DNA from 2 places in the Streptomyces sp. NPDC058683 genome. Region 2 is predicted to be linked to the other one. Evidence: predicted binding sites of a transcription regulator. Region 2 holds the regulator's gene; the other holds the start of a gene.
The links. Region 2 encodes HrcA, which represses chaperone genes, less so after heat shock. Its sites were predicted from a motif close to TTNGCACTCNGNNNNNCNGAGTGCNAA; they were not measured.
Positions count from the first base shown of each region.

Region 1 (6,041 bases), on a different contig from region 2:
ATCGCATGTCCTGAGGTCACCGAGCGTTGACAACCGCATACCGCTCATCCAGAGGGGCAGAGGGAAACGGCCCGATGAAGCCCCGGCAACCCTCCAGTCGGTTACTCGTGGATCGCTGATCAATGTCGATCACTCGCGAGGCTCCCGGCTAGGGAAGGTGCCAAATCCGTCTCACGGCGAAATGCGTCGTGGGGAAGATGAGGAGAAAGGGCCTCGCCTCACATGGCTGTGCAGACTGCTGCGACCACCACCGACTCCACGACCGTCGACCTCGGTCCGGCCACCGCCCTGAGCTGCCGCGAGTGCGGCCACCGTGTGCCGCTCGGCCCGGTGTTCGCCTGCGAGGAGTGTTTCGGCCCGCTCGAGATCGCGTATGACTTCTCGGCCTACGACACCGAGGAGCTGCGGAGGCGGATCGAAGCGGGTCCCGCGAACATCTGGCGCTACGCGCCGCTGCTGCCCGTCCCCGCGGACGTGGCGACCAAGCCGAACATCAACCCGGGCTGGACCAAGCTCGTCCAGGCCGACAACCTGGCGAAGGAGCTGGGCGTCACCGGCGGCCTGTACGTCAAGGACGACTCCGGCAACCCGACGCACTCCTTCAAGGACCGGGTCGTCGCCCAGGCCGTCGAGGCCGCGCGCGCCTTCGGCTACACCACGCTCTCCTGCTCCTCCACCGGCAACCTCGCCGGCGCGGTCGGTGCCGCCGCCGCCCGGGCCGGTTTCCGCTCCTGCGTGTTCATCCCGCACGACCTGGAGCAGGGCAAGATCGTCATGGCCGCGATCTACGGCGGCGAGCTCGTCGGCATCGAGGGCAACTACGACGACGTGAACCGTTTCTGCTCCGAACTGATCGGTGACTCGGCCGGCGAGGGCTGGGGCTTCGTCAACGTCAACCTGCGGCCGTACTACGCGGAGGGCTCCAAGACCCTGGCGTACGAGATCTGCGAGCAGCTCGGCTGGCGGATCCCCGACCAGCTGGTCGTCCCGATCGCCTCCGGCTCGCAGCTCACGAAGATCGACAAGGGGCTGCAGGAGCTGATCAAGCTCGGGCTCGTCGAGGACAAGCCGTACAAGATCTTCGGTGCGCAGGCCGAGGGGTGCTCGCCGGTGTCGGTGGCCTACAAGGCGGGCCACGACGTGGTGCGGCCGCAGAAGCCGAACACCATCGCCAAGTCCCTCGCCATCGGCAACCCGGCCGACGGGCCGTACGTCCTGGACATCGCGCGCCGTACCGGCGGTGCGGTGGAGGACGTGACCGACGAGCAGGTCGTCGACGCGATCAAGCTGCTCGCGCGGACCGAGGGAATCTTCGCGGAGACCGCCGGCGGGGTGACGGTCGGAGTCACCAAGAAGCTCATTGAGAATGGGCTGATCGACCCGGCGAAGTCGGTTGTCGTGCTCAACACGGGTGATGGACTGAAGACACTGGACGCCGTGGCGGGGACCGGGCTTACGGCGACTATTCGGCCCACTCTCGATTCGTTCCGTGAGGCCGGGCTCGCCTAAGTCAGCCGCAGAAAACCAGGGCGTTGCTCTAACCGGAGGTTTAAACGTGAGCGTCACCGTTCGCATCCCCACCATCCTGCGCACCTACACCGGTGGTCAGGCCGAAGTCAGTGCCGAAGGGGCCACCCTCGGCGAGGTCATCTCCGATCTGGACAAGAACCACACCGGGATCGCCGGCCGCGTTCTCGACGACGAGGGCAAGCTGCGCCGGTTCGTGAATGTGTACGTCAATGATGACGACGTGCGCTTCGAGCAGGGCCTGGCGACGGCCACTCCGGACGGCGCCGGCGTCTCCATCATCCCGGCCGTCGCCGGCGGCTGACCCCGGCGACCGCCCGGCGAGCCCGCTGACCTGGCTGTCGTGATGGCCGTATGACCGAACATTACCTTCGGTAACAGCCATCACCGAGTGTTCATTTGATTGCCCCCTCCGTGAGAGAAGCGGAGGGGGCAATTCTGTGTGGTTGAGCGCGGTAGAGTTGGGGAACGCGGTCCCGATCTCCAGGTCGGGGGCCCCGTATTCGATACCGCTGACCCGATAAGAAGTAGCCAAAGTGCGCGGGTTATATGCGGCTTTTGCGGCCTTTATGGGGCCCGACTTGCCCTGAATTCGGCCGAATTCTTGCTACATTCCGGACCCTTCCCGTCCAGAATTCTCGTCCGATTGACCTGTTGCAGACGGCAGTTGGACAGATACATTCAGCCGCGGTCGACGCGTTCCGGCGCACGCCCCCAAACCTGTGGGGGGTGAGGTCTGACCCGGATCCGCGAAGTGTGGATCTGTGCAAGGGCCAGTAATAGGGGAGTTAGGCATGGCTCAGGGCACCGTCAAGTGGTTCAACGCGGAGAAGGGGTACGGCTTCATCGCGGTCGACGGTGGTGCGGATGTTTTCGTCCACTACAGTGCGATTCAGATGGACGGCTACCGCACCCTGGAGGAAGGTCAGCGGGTCGATTTCGAGATCTCGCAGGGCCAGAAGGGGCCGCAGGCGGACATGGTCCGGCTCGCGACCAGCTGAAGCACGCGCCGACTGACAGCGTCGTTCTTCTTTCTTTGTCGGAGGGCTCGTATCCCATGGGGAGTCATGGGTTACGAGCCCTTTGGCATGCCCGGGACGAGCGGGCCGGTGCGCCCCGCGGGGGCGGCCCGGTACGGGGCCGGGGCGCGGCCCAGTCTCCCGGAGGCGCTTGCACTCGGCATGGGCGAGTGCTAATCATTGGCGTTAGCACTCTGAAGGTGAGAGTGACAAAAATGGACCGGGTCGGTGAGGCCCGCAGGCCGGGTGGGGCAAGGAACCCACGGGTCGGCGAGCCGTCCGTCGCGGGCGCGGGCGCGGTCCGAAGACTCACCCCCAGTCCTGGAGGGACCACTTCACATGGCCAAGATCATCGCGTTCGACGAGGAGGCGCGGCGCGGCCTTGAGCGCGGTATGAACCAGCTCGCCGACGCCGTCAAGGTCACCCTCGGCCCCAAGGGCCGCAACGTCGTCCTTGAGAAGAAGTGGGGCGCCCCCACGATCACCAACGATGGTGTGTCCATCGCCAAGGAGATCGAGCTGGAGGACCCGTACGAGAAGATCGGCGCCGAGCTGGTCAAGGAAGTCGCCAAGAAGACGGACGACGTCGCCGGTGACGGTACGACCACCGCGACCGTGCTCGCCCAGGCCCTGGTCAAGGAAGGCCTGCGCAACGTCGCGGCCGGCGCCAACCCGATGGCTCTGAAGCGCGGTATCGAGAAGGCCGTCGAGGCTGTCTCCGGTGCCCTGCTGGAGCAGGCGAAGGATGTCGAGACCAAGGAGCAGATCGCCTCCACGGCCTCCATCTCCGCCGCCGACACCCAGATCGGCGAGCTCATCGCCGAGGCCATGGACAAGGTCGGCAAGGAAGGCGTCATCACCGTCGAGGAGTCCCAGACCTTCGGTCTGGAGCTGGAGCTCACCGAGGGTATGCGCTTCGACAAGGGCTACATCTCGGCGTACTTCGCCACCGACATGGAGCGTATGGAGGCGTCCCTCGACGACCCGTACATCCTGATCGCCAACTCGAAGATCGGCTCCGTCAAGGACCTGCTCCCGCTCCTGGAGAAGGTCATGCAGTCGGGCAAGCCGCTGCTGATCATCGCCGAGGACGTCGAGGGCGAGGCCCTGTCGACCCTGGTCGTCAACAAGATCCGCGGCACCTTCAAGTCCGTCGCGGTCAAGGCCCCGGGCTTCGGCGACCGCCGCAAGGCGATGCTGAACGACATCGCCATCCTCACCGGTGGCGAGGTCATCTCCGAGGAGGTCGGTCTCAAGCTCGAGAACACGACCCTCGACCTGCTGGGCAAGGCCCGCAAGGTGGTCATCACCAAGGACGAGACCACCATCGTCGACGGTGCCGGCTCGTCCGACCAGGTCGCCGGCCGGGTCAACCAGATCCGCGCCGAGATCGAGCAGTCCGACTCGGACTACGACCGCGAGAAGCTCCAGGAGCGCCTGGCCAAGCTCGCCGGTGGCGTCGCCGTCATCAAGGCCGGTGCCGCGACCGAGGTCGAGCTCAAGGAGCGCAAGCACCGCATCGAGGACGCCGTGCGCAACGCGAAGGCGGCCGTCGAGGAGGGCATCGTCGCCGGTGGTGGCGTGGCCCTGCTGCAGGCCTCCTCGGTCTTCGAGAAGCTGGAGCTGGAGGGTGACGAGGCGACGGGCGCCGCGATCGTGAAGCTCGCCCTCGAGGCCCCGCTGAAGCAGATCGCCGTCAACGCCGGCCTCGAGGGCGGCGTCGTGGTGGAGAAGGTCCGCAACCTCACCCCGGGTCACGGCCTGAACGCCGCGACCGGTGAGTACGTCGACCTGATCGCCGAGGGCATCATCGACCCGGCGAAGGTGACGCGCTCTGCCCTGCAGAACGCCGCCTCCATCGCCGCGCTGTTCCTCACCACCGAGGCCGTCATCGCCGACAAGCCGGAGAAGGCCGCCGCGGCCGCTCCGGGCGGCATGCCGGGCGGTGACATGGACTTCTGATCGACCCCTGGTCGATCGCCTGTCCTGACCGAGGGCGGCACTCCCTGTTCGACAGGGGGTGCCGCCCTCGGGCGTTTTTGCCTCGATGACCGGGGCCCGGGCGTCGACGGCGGGGAACCGCGGGCACTGAAGCGGGAGTTGCCCGTCGGCCGGCCGGGGCGGCCGTGGGGGCCGTGTCCGGTGTCACACGGCTTTCGGGCGGGGACGGGAATGGGTGCGTACGGGCAGGTCGTTGTGCACGTGCGTGCACTCGATGCGCGTGCACATACCGTCCGGTCTACGACCTACCCACGAGGAGCCCCCCACGTGACCGTCACCACGCCCCCCGCCTCCCGCGCGGCCGAGATCCTCTCCCGTCCGATCACCCTGAACGGGCTCACGGTCCCCAACCGGATCGTGATGGCGCCGATGACCCGGCAGTTCAGCCCGGGCGGTGTCCCCGGCGAGGACGTGATCTCGTACTACGCCCGCCGGGCCGCCGCCGGTGTCGGTCTGATCGTCACCGAGGGCACGTACGTCGGTCACGACTCGGCCGGGCAGAGCAGCCGCATCCCGCGGTTCCACGGCGAGGAGCAGCTGGCGGGCTGGGCGAAGGTCGCCGAGGGGGTGCACGCGGCCGGCGGCACCATCGTCCCGCAGCTGTGGCACATCGGCATGGTCCGCAAGCAGGGCCAGCCCCCGTTCGCGGACGCCCCCGCGGTCGGCCCCTCCGGCATCCGCCTGGACGGCACCGAGGGCGAGGGCAAGGCGATGAGCCGCGAGGACCTGGACGACGTCATCCGCGCGTTCGCCGAGGCCGCGGCCGACGCCGAGCGCATCGGCTTCGACGGGGTCGAGCTGCACGGCGCCCACGGCTACCTCCTCGACCAGTTCCTGTGGGCGGGCACCAACCGCCGTACCGACGCCTACGGCGGTGACCCGGTCGCCCGTACCCAGTACGCGGCCGAGCTCGTGGCGGCCGTACGCGCGGCGGTCTCCCCGGAGTTCCCGGTGATCTTCCGCTACTCGCAGTGGAAGTCGGACAACTACGACGCCCGCCTCGCCGAGACCCCGGAGGAGCTGGAGGCGATCCTCACCCCGCTGGCGGCGGCCGGTGTCGACGTCTTCCACGCCTCCACCCGGCGCTACTGGCTGCCCGAGTTCGAGGGCTCCGACCTGAACCTGGCCGGCTGGACCAAGAAGCTCACCGGGAAGCCGACCATCACCGTCGGCTCGGTCGGCCTCGACGGCGACTTCATCAAGGGCTTCGCGGGCGAGGGCTCCCCGGTCCGGGGCATCGAGGACCTCCTCGACAGCCTGGAGCGCGAGGAGTACGACATGGTCGCCGTCGGCCGCGCCATCCTCCAGGACCCGGAGTGGGCGGCGAAGGTGCTGGCCGGCCGCACGCAGGAGCTGAAGTCGTACGACGCGGCGGCGCTCAAGAGCCTCAGCTGAGCGCCTGAGCCGAGAGCCTGAGCCGAACCACCCCGTCCGCCCTCGGGCCGGCCCGCGACCAGCCGGCCGGCCCGGGGGCGAACGCATACCCGTACGGCA
Region 1 is NZ_JBHXSK010000024.1:112,442-118,482, reverse strand. It holds SAM riboswitch class I at 42-204, shown strand; gene thrC (threonine synthase) at 223-1,509, shown strand; gene ACFWXC_RS26515 (MoaD/ThiS family protein) at 1,556-1,831, shown strand; gene ACFWXC_RS26510 (cold-shock protein) at 2,322-2,528, shown strand; gene groL (chaperonin GroEL) at 2,886-4,508, shown strand; gene ACFWXC_RS26500 (NADH:flavin oxidoreductase) at 4,815-5,942, shown strand.
Region 1: a site for HrcA is predicted at 2,697-2,723, ahead of groL (chaperonin GroEL). Genes of this name have one in related genera too.

Region 2 (6,041 bases):
GGCTCGGCCCGGGCTCCTCGAAGACGCTCTCCAGGCCCGTCACCACCAGCCGGTCCTTGCCCTCGGCGGCCCGTACGACGCCCTCCGCCCAGCGTCCGCGCCCGTCGGTGAGGATGACGTCCTCGCCGGGCTGCAGCCGCTTCACGGAGACGGCGTGCCGTCCCTCGGGGCCGTCCAGGACGACCTCGCCGCCCAAGTGGTCGGGCACCACGAGCGGGTCGAGCACGAACACCGGGGCGGTCATCGCCCCTCCCCCTCGTACCCCTCGTATCCTTCGCCCTTGGCCGACAACGCTGTCGACGCGGCGGCGAGTTCCGCCGCGAGGGTCTCCACCAGCTGCCCGGCGGGCAGCGGGCGGGCCAGCCGGTGGCCCTGCCCGGCCCACAGGGCCATGCCCTGCGCGTCCCCGGCCTTGGCGGCGGCCTTGCGCAGCGGGGAGGTGAGGTGGTGGACCTCCGGGTAGGCGGCGGGCGCGTACGGGCCGTGCTCGCGCATGAAGCGGTTGACCAGGCCCCGGGCGGGCCGCCCGGAGAACGCCCGGGTCAGTTCGGTCCGGATGAACAGCGGGTCGGTCAGCGCCCGCTTGTGGAGGTCGGTGGCGCCGGACTCGGGGGTGGCGAGGAAGGCCGTACCCAGCTGGGCGGCGCTCGCACCCGCGGCCAGCACGGCGGCGATCTGGCTGCCGCGCATGATGCCGCCGGCGGCGACGACGGGAATCCGCACCGTCTCCCGTATCTGGGCGATCAGCGACAGCAGTCCGATCCCGGAGCCCTCGTTCTCCTGCACGTCGCGGTGGGTGCCCTGGTGACCGCCGGCCTCCACGCCCTGTGCGATCACCGCGTCCGCCCCGGCCCGCTCGGCGGCGACAGCCTCCTCGGCGGTGGTCGCGGTGACGAGGGTGAAGGTTCCTGCCCGCCGGAGGGAGTCGAGGACGTCCTGGCCGGGGACGCCGAAGTGGAACGAGGCCGCGGCCACCGGGTTGTCGAGCAGCACGGCCAGCTTGGCCTCGTACCCGTCGTCCCGGCCGCTGTCGGGGTCGCCGAGCTCGGTCTTGTACCAGGCGGCCTCACCGGCCAGCTGATGCGCGTAGACCTCCACGGCGCCGGTCTCGGCGTACTCCGTCTGCGGCATGAAGAGGTTCACCCCGAAGGGGCGGCCGGTCAGCCCGCGCAGCTGCTTGATCTCCTGGTACATCCCGTCGGCGGTCTTGTACCCGGCGGCCAGGAACCCCAGCCCGCCCGCCTCGGACACGGCGGCGGCGAGCTGCGGCACGGAGACCCCGCCCGCCATGGGGGCCTGCACGATCGGAAGGGGGAGGAGATCGGTCAGTGCGGAGGACATGACGGCATGTTGTCACGTCCTCCGAACAAGACCGAATCGGGCCGTCCCTCTGGCACATGCCAGATATGTCCGGGCCGAGGGGCGGCGCCCGTACGGCGGCCCCTCAGCCCCCGCGCGGCGCCCCGCCGGCGCCCGCCGACGGGTCAGCGCCCGTTGAACGCGTCCTTCAGCCGGCTGAAGAGTCCCTGCTGACCCGGCTGGAACTGCCCCGTCGGCCGTTCCTCGCCGCGCAGCTTCGCCAGCTCGCGCAGCAGCCGCTCCTGCTCGGGGTCGAGCTTGGTCGGGGTCGTCACCTCGACGTGGACGATGAGATCGCCGCGCCCGCCGCCGCGCAGATGCGTGACGCCACGGGTGTGCAGCGGGATCGACTGCCCGGACTGCGTGCCCGGCCGGATGTCGACCTCCTCCATCCCGTCCAGCGTCTCCAGCGGCACCTTCGTACCGAGCGAGGCCGCCGTCATCGGGATGGTCACCGTGCAGTGCAGGTCGTCGCCGCGCCGCTGGAACGTGGAGTGCGGCAGCTCGTGGATCTCGACGTACAGGTCACCGGCGGGACCACCGCCGGGCCCGACCTCGCCCTCGCCGGCGAGCTGGATCCGGGTGCCGTTGTCGACACCGGCCGGGATCTTCACGGTCAGCGTCCGCCGCGACCGCACCCGCCCGTCACCGGCGCACTCGGGACACGGCGTCGGCACGACCGTGCCGAAGCCCTGGCACTGCGGGCAGGGCCGCGAGGTCATGACCTGGCCCAGGAAGGACCGGGTGACCTGCGAGACCTCACCGCGACCGCGGCACATGTCACACGTCTGCGCGGAGGTGCCCGGCGCCGCGCCCTCACCGTTGCAGGTGTTGCAGACGATCGCCGTGTCGACCTGGATGTCCTTGGTCGTGCCGAAGGCCGCCTCGTCGAGCTCGACCTCGATCCGGATCATGGCGTCCTGGCCGCGCCGGGTCCGCGAGCGCGGACCGCGCTGCGACGCGGTACCGAAGAACGCGTCCATGATGTCCGAGAAGTTCCCGAAGCCACCGGCCCCGAAGCCGCCCGCGCCCGCGCCGCCGCTCTGCGAGAGCGGATCGCCGCCGAGGTCGTAGACCTGCTTCTTCTGCGGGTCGGAGAGCACCTCGTAGGCGGCGTTGATCTCCTTGAACCGCTCCTGGGTCTTCGGATCCGGGTTGACGTCCGGGTGCAGCTCGCGCGCGAGCCGACGGAAGGCCTTCTTGATCTCTTCCTGCGACGCGTCGCGGCGCACGCCGAGAACGGCGTAGTAGTCCGTGGCCACTTACGACTCCGCCAGGATCTGTCCGACGTACCGTGCCACCGCTCGTACCGCTCCCATCGTTCCCGGGTAATCCATGCGGGTCGGTCCGACCACGCCGAGCTTGGCGACTGCCTCGCCGCCCGAACCGTAGCCGACCGACACCACGGACGTGGAGTTGAGTCCCTCGTAGGCGTTCTCGTGACCGATGCGTACGGTCATGCCCGAATCCCCCGCCTCGCCCATGAGCTTGAGGAGGACGACATGCTCCTCCAGGGCCTCCAGGACGGGCCGGATCATGAGGGGAAAATCATGTCCGAAGCGGGTGAGATTGGCGGTGCCGCCGATCATCAGCCGCTCCTCGTTCTCCTCGACGAGCGTCTCCAGCAGGGTGGAGAGCAGCGCCGAGACGGTGCCGCGGTCCTCGGCCTCGAAGGCGTCCGGCAGATCCTCCACCAGCCGGGGCACGTCCGAGAACCGGCGACCGGCGACCCGGCTGTTGAGCCGCGCCCGCAGATCCGCCACCGACGTCTCCCCGATGGGCGCCGGGCAGTCGACCATCCGCTGCTCGACCCGCCCGGTGTCGGTGATCAGCACCAGCATCAGCCGGGCCGGCGCGAGCGAGAGCAGCTCCACGTGCCGCACGGTGGACCGTGTCAGCGACGGGTACTGCACGACCGCGACCTGCCGCGTCAGCTGCGCCAGCAGCCGCACCGTCCGCGCCACGACGTCGTCGAGGTCGACGGCGCCGTCGAGGAAGTTCTGGATGGCCCGCCGCTCGGGCGCGCTCATCGGCTTGACGCCGGCCAGCTTGTCGACGAACAGCCGGTAGCCCTTGTCGGTGGGGATCCGCCCGGCGCTGGTGTGCGGCTGGGCGATGAACCCCTCGTCCTCCAGGGCGGCCATGTCGTTGCGCACGGTCGCCGGGGAGACCCCGAGGTTGTGCCGCTCGGTCAGCGCCTTCGACCCCACCGGCTCCTCGGTGCCGACGTAATCCTGGACAATGGCGCGCAATACCTGAAGCCTGCGTTCACTCAGCATCCGGCGCCACACCTCCAGAAAGTCGTCCCCGCGGCCTTTCGGGCCTTTTCGCCTGGCACTCTGCGAACGCGAGTGCCAGCGTCCCCGGCCCAGTGTACGGCCGCCGGGTACCGACTGGGCAAGGTCGGTGAGGACCCGGGGCGTTCTGCCGTTAGCGTCGTGGTGTGACGGTGACTTGGGAAGAGCTGGGCTGGGAACGGGTGGCCGAGGGGGTCGGCCGGTGCCGGCTGCCGGGCTGGGACTGCACGGCCGGGCTGGTCCTCGGGGCGGGCCCGGTCCTGATGGTGGACGCCGGGTCGAGCCTGGCGGAGGGCGCGCGGTTGCGTACGCAGGCGCAGCGGCTGGCCGGACGCCGTGTGACCCATCTCGCGCTCACCCACCCCCACTTCGACCACGTCTTCGGCACCCCGGCGTTCGCGGGCGCGGACGTGCACACGGCGGCGGGCGCCGAGGACGTCTTCGCGCACGGCCGCGAGGCGCTCCGCCTGGACGCGATCCGCAACGGCCTCCCGGCCCCGGAGGCCGAGGAGGCGGCCGACGCGCTGCCCCTGCCCCGCCGTCCGGTCTGTGGCGAGTGGACCCTCGACCTCGGCGACGGCCGCCGGGCCCTGCTGGCCGACGTGGGCCCCGGCCACACCTCCCACGACCTCGCGGTCCTCGTCCCCGGCGTCCCCGGCGACCGGGCGGTGGTGTTCTGCGGCGACCTGGTGGAGGAGTCCGGCGACCCCCAGGCCGGCCCCGACGCCGTACCGTCCCACTGGCCGGCCGCCCTGGACCGGCTGCTGTCCCTCGGCGGCGAGAACGCCCTGTACGTGCCCGGTCACGGAGCGGTGGTGGACGCGGAGTTCGTACGACGCCAACGCGACGCCCTGGCCGCCCGTTTCGGCGTGTCGTGACCACGCCGCCGCCGCTTCTCCTATCGTCATCCGAATGCGCCAGTACTCCGCCGACCTGACCCCGCCGTGGAAGAAGCCGAAACCGGCGCCGGAGGTGGCCGCCGAACCCGGCCTGGTCGTCGAGGAACCCGGCACCGGATTCTGCGGCGCGGTGATCCGCTGCGAGGCGGGCACGGTGACACTGGAGGACCGCTTCGGCAAACACCGCGTCTTCCCGCTGGAGCCGCGGGGCTTCCTCCTGGAGGGCCGGGCGGTCACCCTCGTACGCCCCACGTCGGCCGCCCCCGCACGCCCCGCCCGTACCGCCTCCGGCTCGGTCGCCGTGCCCGGCGCACGCGCGCGCGTGGCCCGCGCGGGCCGCATCTACGTCGAGGGCCGCCACGACGCGGAACTGGTCGAGAAGGTCTGGGGCGACGACCTGCGCATCGAGGGCGTGGTCGTGGAGTACCTGGAGGGCGTGGACGACCTGCCGTCGATCGTGGCCGAATTCGCACCGGGCCCGGACGCGCGCCTCGGTGTCCTGGTGGACCACCTGCTCCCCGGCACGAAGGAGTGGCGGATCGCCCAGTCGGTCACCAGCGCGCACGCCCTGGTGGTCGGCCACCCGTACATCGACATCTGGGAGGCGGTGAAGCCCGCCGCCCTGGGCATCGAGGCATGGCCGCGCGTCCCGCACGGCCAGGACTGGAAGACGGGCGTGTGCCGGGCCCTCGGCTGGCCCTCGGACAACACGGGCGCGGTGTGGCAGGCGATCCTGGCCCGGGTGGGCTCCTACAAGGACCTCGAACCGGAGCTGCTGGGCCGGGTGGAGGAACTGATCGACTTCGTGACGGCCCCGTAGCCGGGCACCCCCCGGCCCCTTCAGTCCACCAGGTCCCTGACCACCGCGTCCGCCAGCAACCGCCCCCGCAGCGTCAGCACGGCCCGGCCGTCCTCGTACGGGCCGGTCTCCAGCAGCCCCTCCCCCAGCGCCCGCCGCGCGGCCGCCAGCCCCTGCTCCTTCAGCAGCGACAGCGGCACCCCCTCCCGCAGCCGCAGCTCCAACAGGATCCGCTCGACCCGGCGGTCCTCGTCGGTGAGGACCTCACGCCCGGCCCCCGGCGAGCGTCCCGACGCCAGCGCCGCCGCGTACGCCCCCGGATGCTTGACGTTCCACCAGCGCACGCCGCCCACGTGGGCGTGCGCGCCCGGTCCCGCGCCCCACCAGTCGGCGCCCCGCCAGTACAGCTCGTTGTGCAGGCAGCGGGCTCCCCGCGAGGTGGCCCAGTTGGACACCTCGTACCAGTCGAAGCCGGCCGCGGACAGCATCTCCTCGGCGATCAGATAGCGGTCCGCGTGGACGTCGTCGTCGGTCATCGGGACCTCGCCCCGGCGGATCCGGCGGGCCAGCTGCGTGCCCTCCTCGACGATCAGCGCGTACGCCGACACGTGGTCCGGGCCGGCTCCGAGCGCCGCGTCCAGCGAGGCCCGCCAGTCGTCGTCGGACTCGCCCGGCGTGCCGTAGATC
Region 2 is NZ_JBHXSK010000003.1:348,392-354,432, forward strand. It holds gene ACFWXC_RS05345 (16S rRNA (uracil(1498)-N(3))-methyltransferase) at 1-244, opposite strand, end outside; gene ACFWXC_RS05350 (nitronate monooxygenase) at 241-1,341, opposite strand; gene dnaJ (molecular chaperone DnaJ) at 1,485-2,621, opposite strand; gene hrcA (heat-inducible transcriptional repressor HrcA) at 2,622-3,638, opposite strand; gene ACFWXC_RS05365 (MBL fold metallo-hydrolase) at 3,803-4,534, shown strand; gene ACFWXC_RS05370 (DUF3097 domain-containing protein) at 4,569-5,375, shown strand; gene hemW (radical SAM family heme chaperone HemW) at 5,396-6,041, opposite strand, start outside.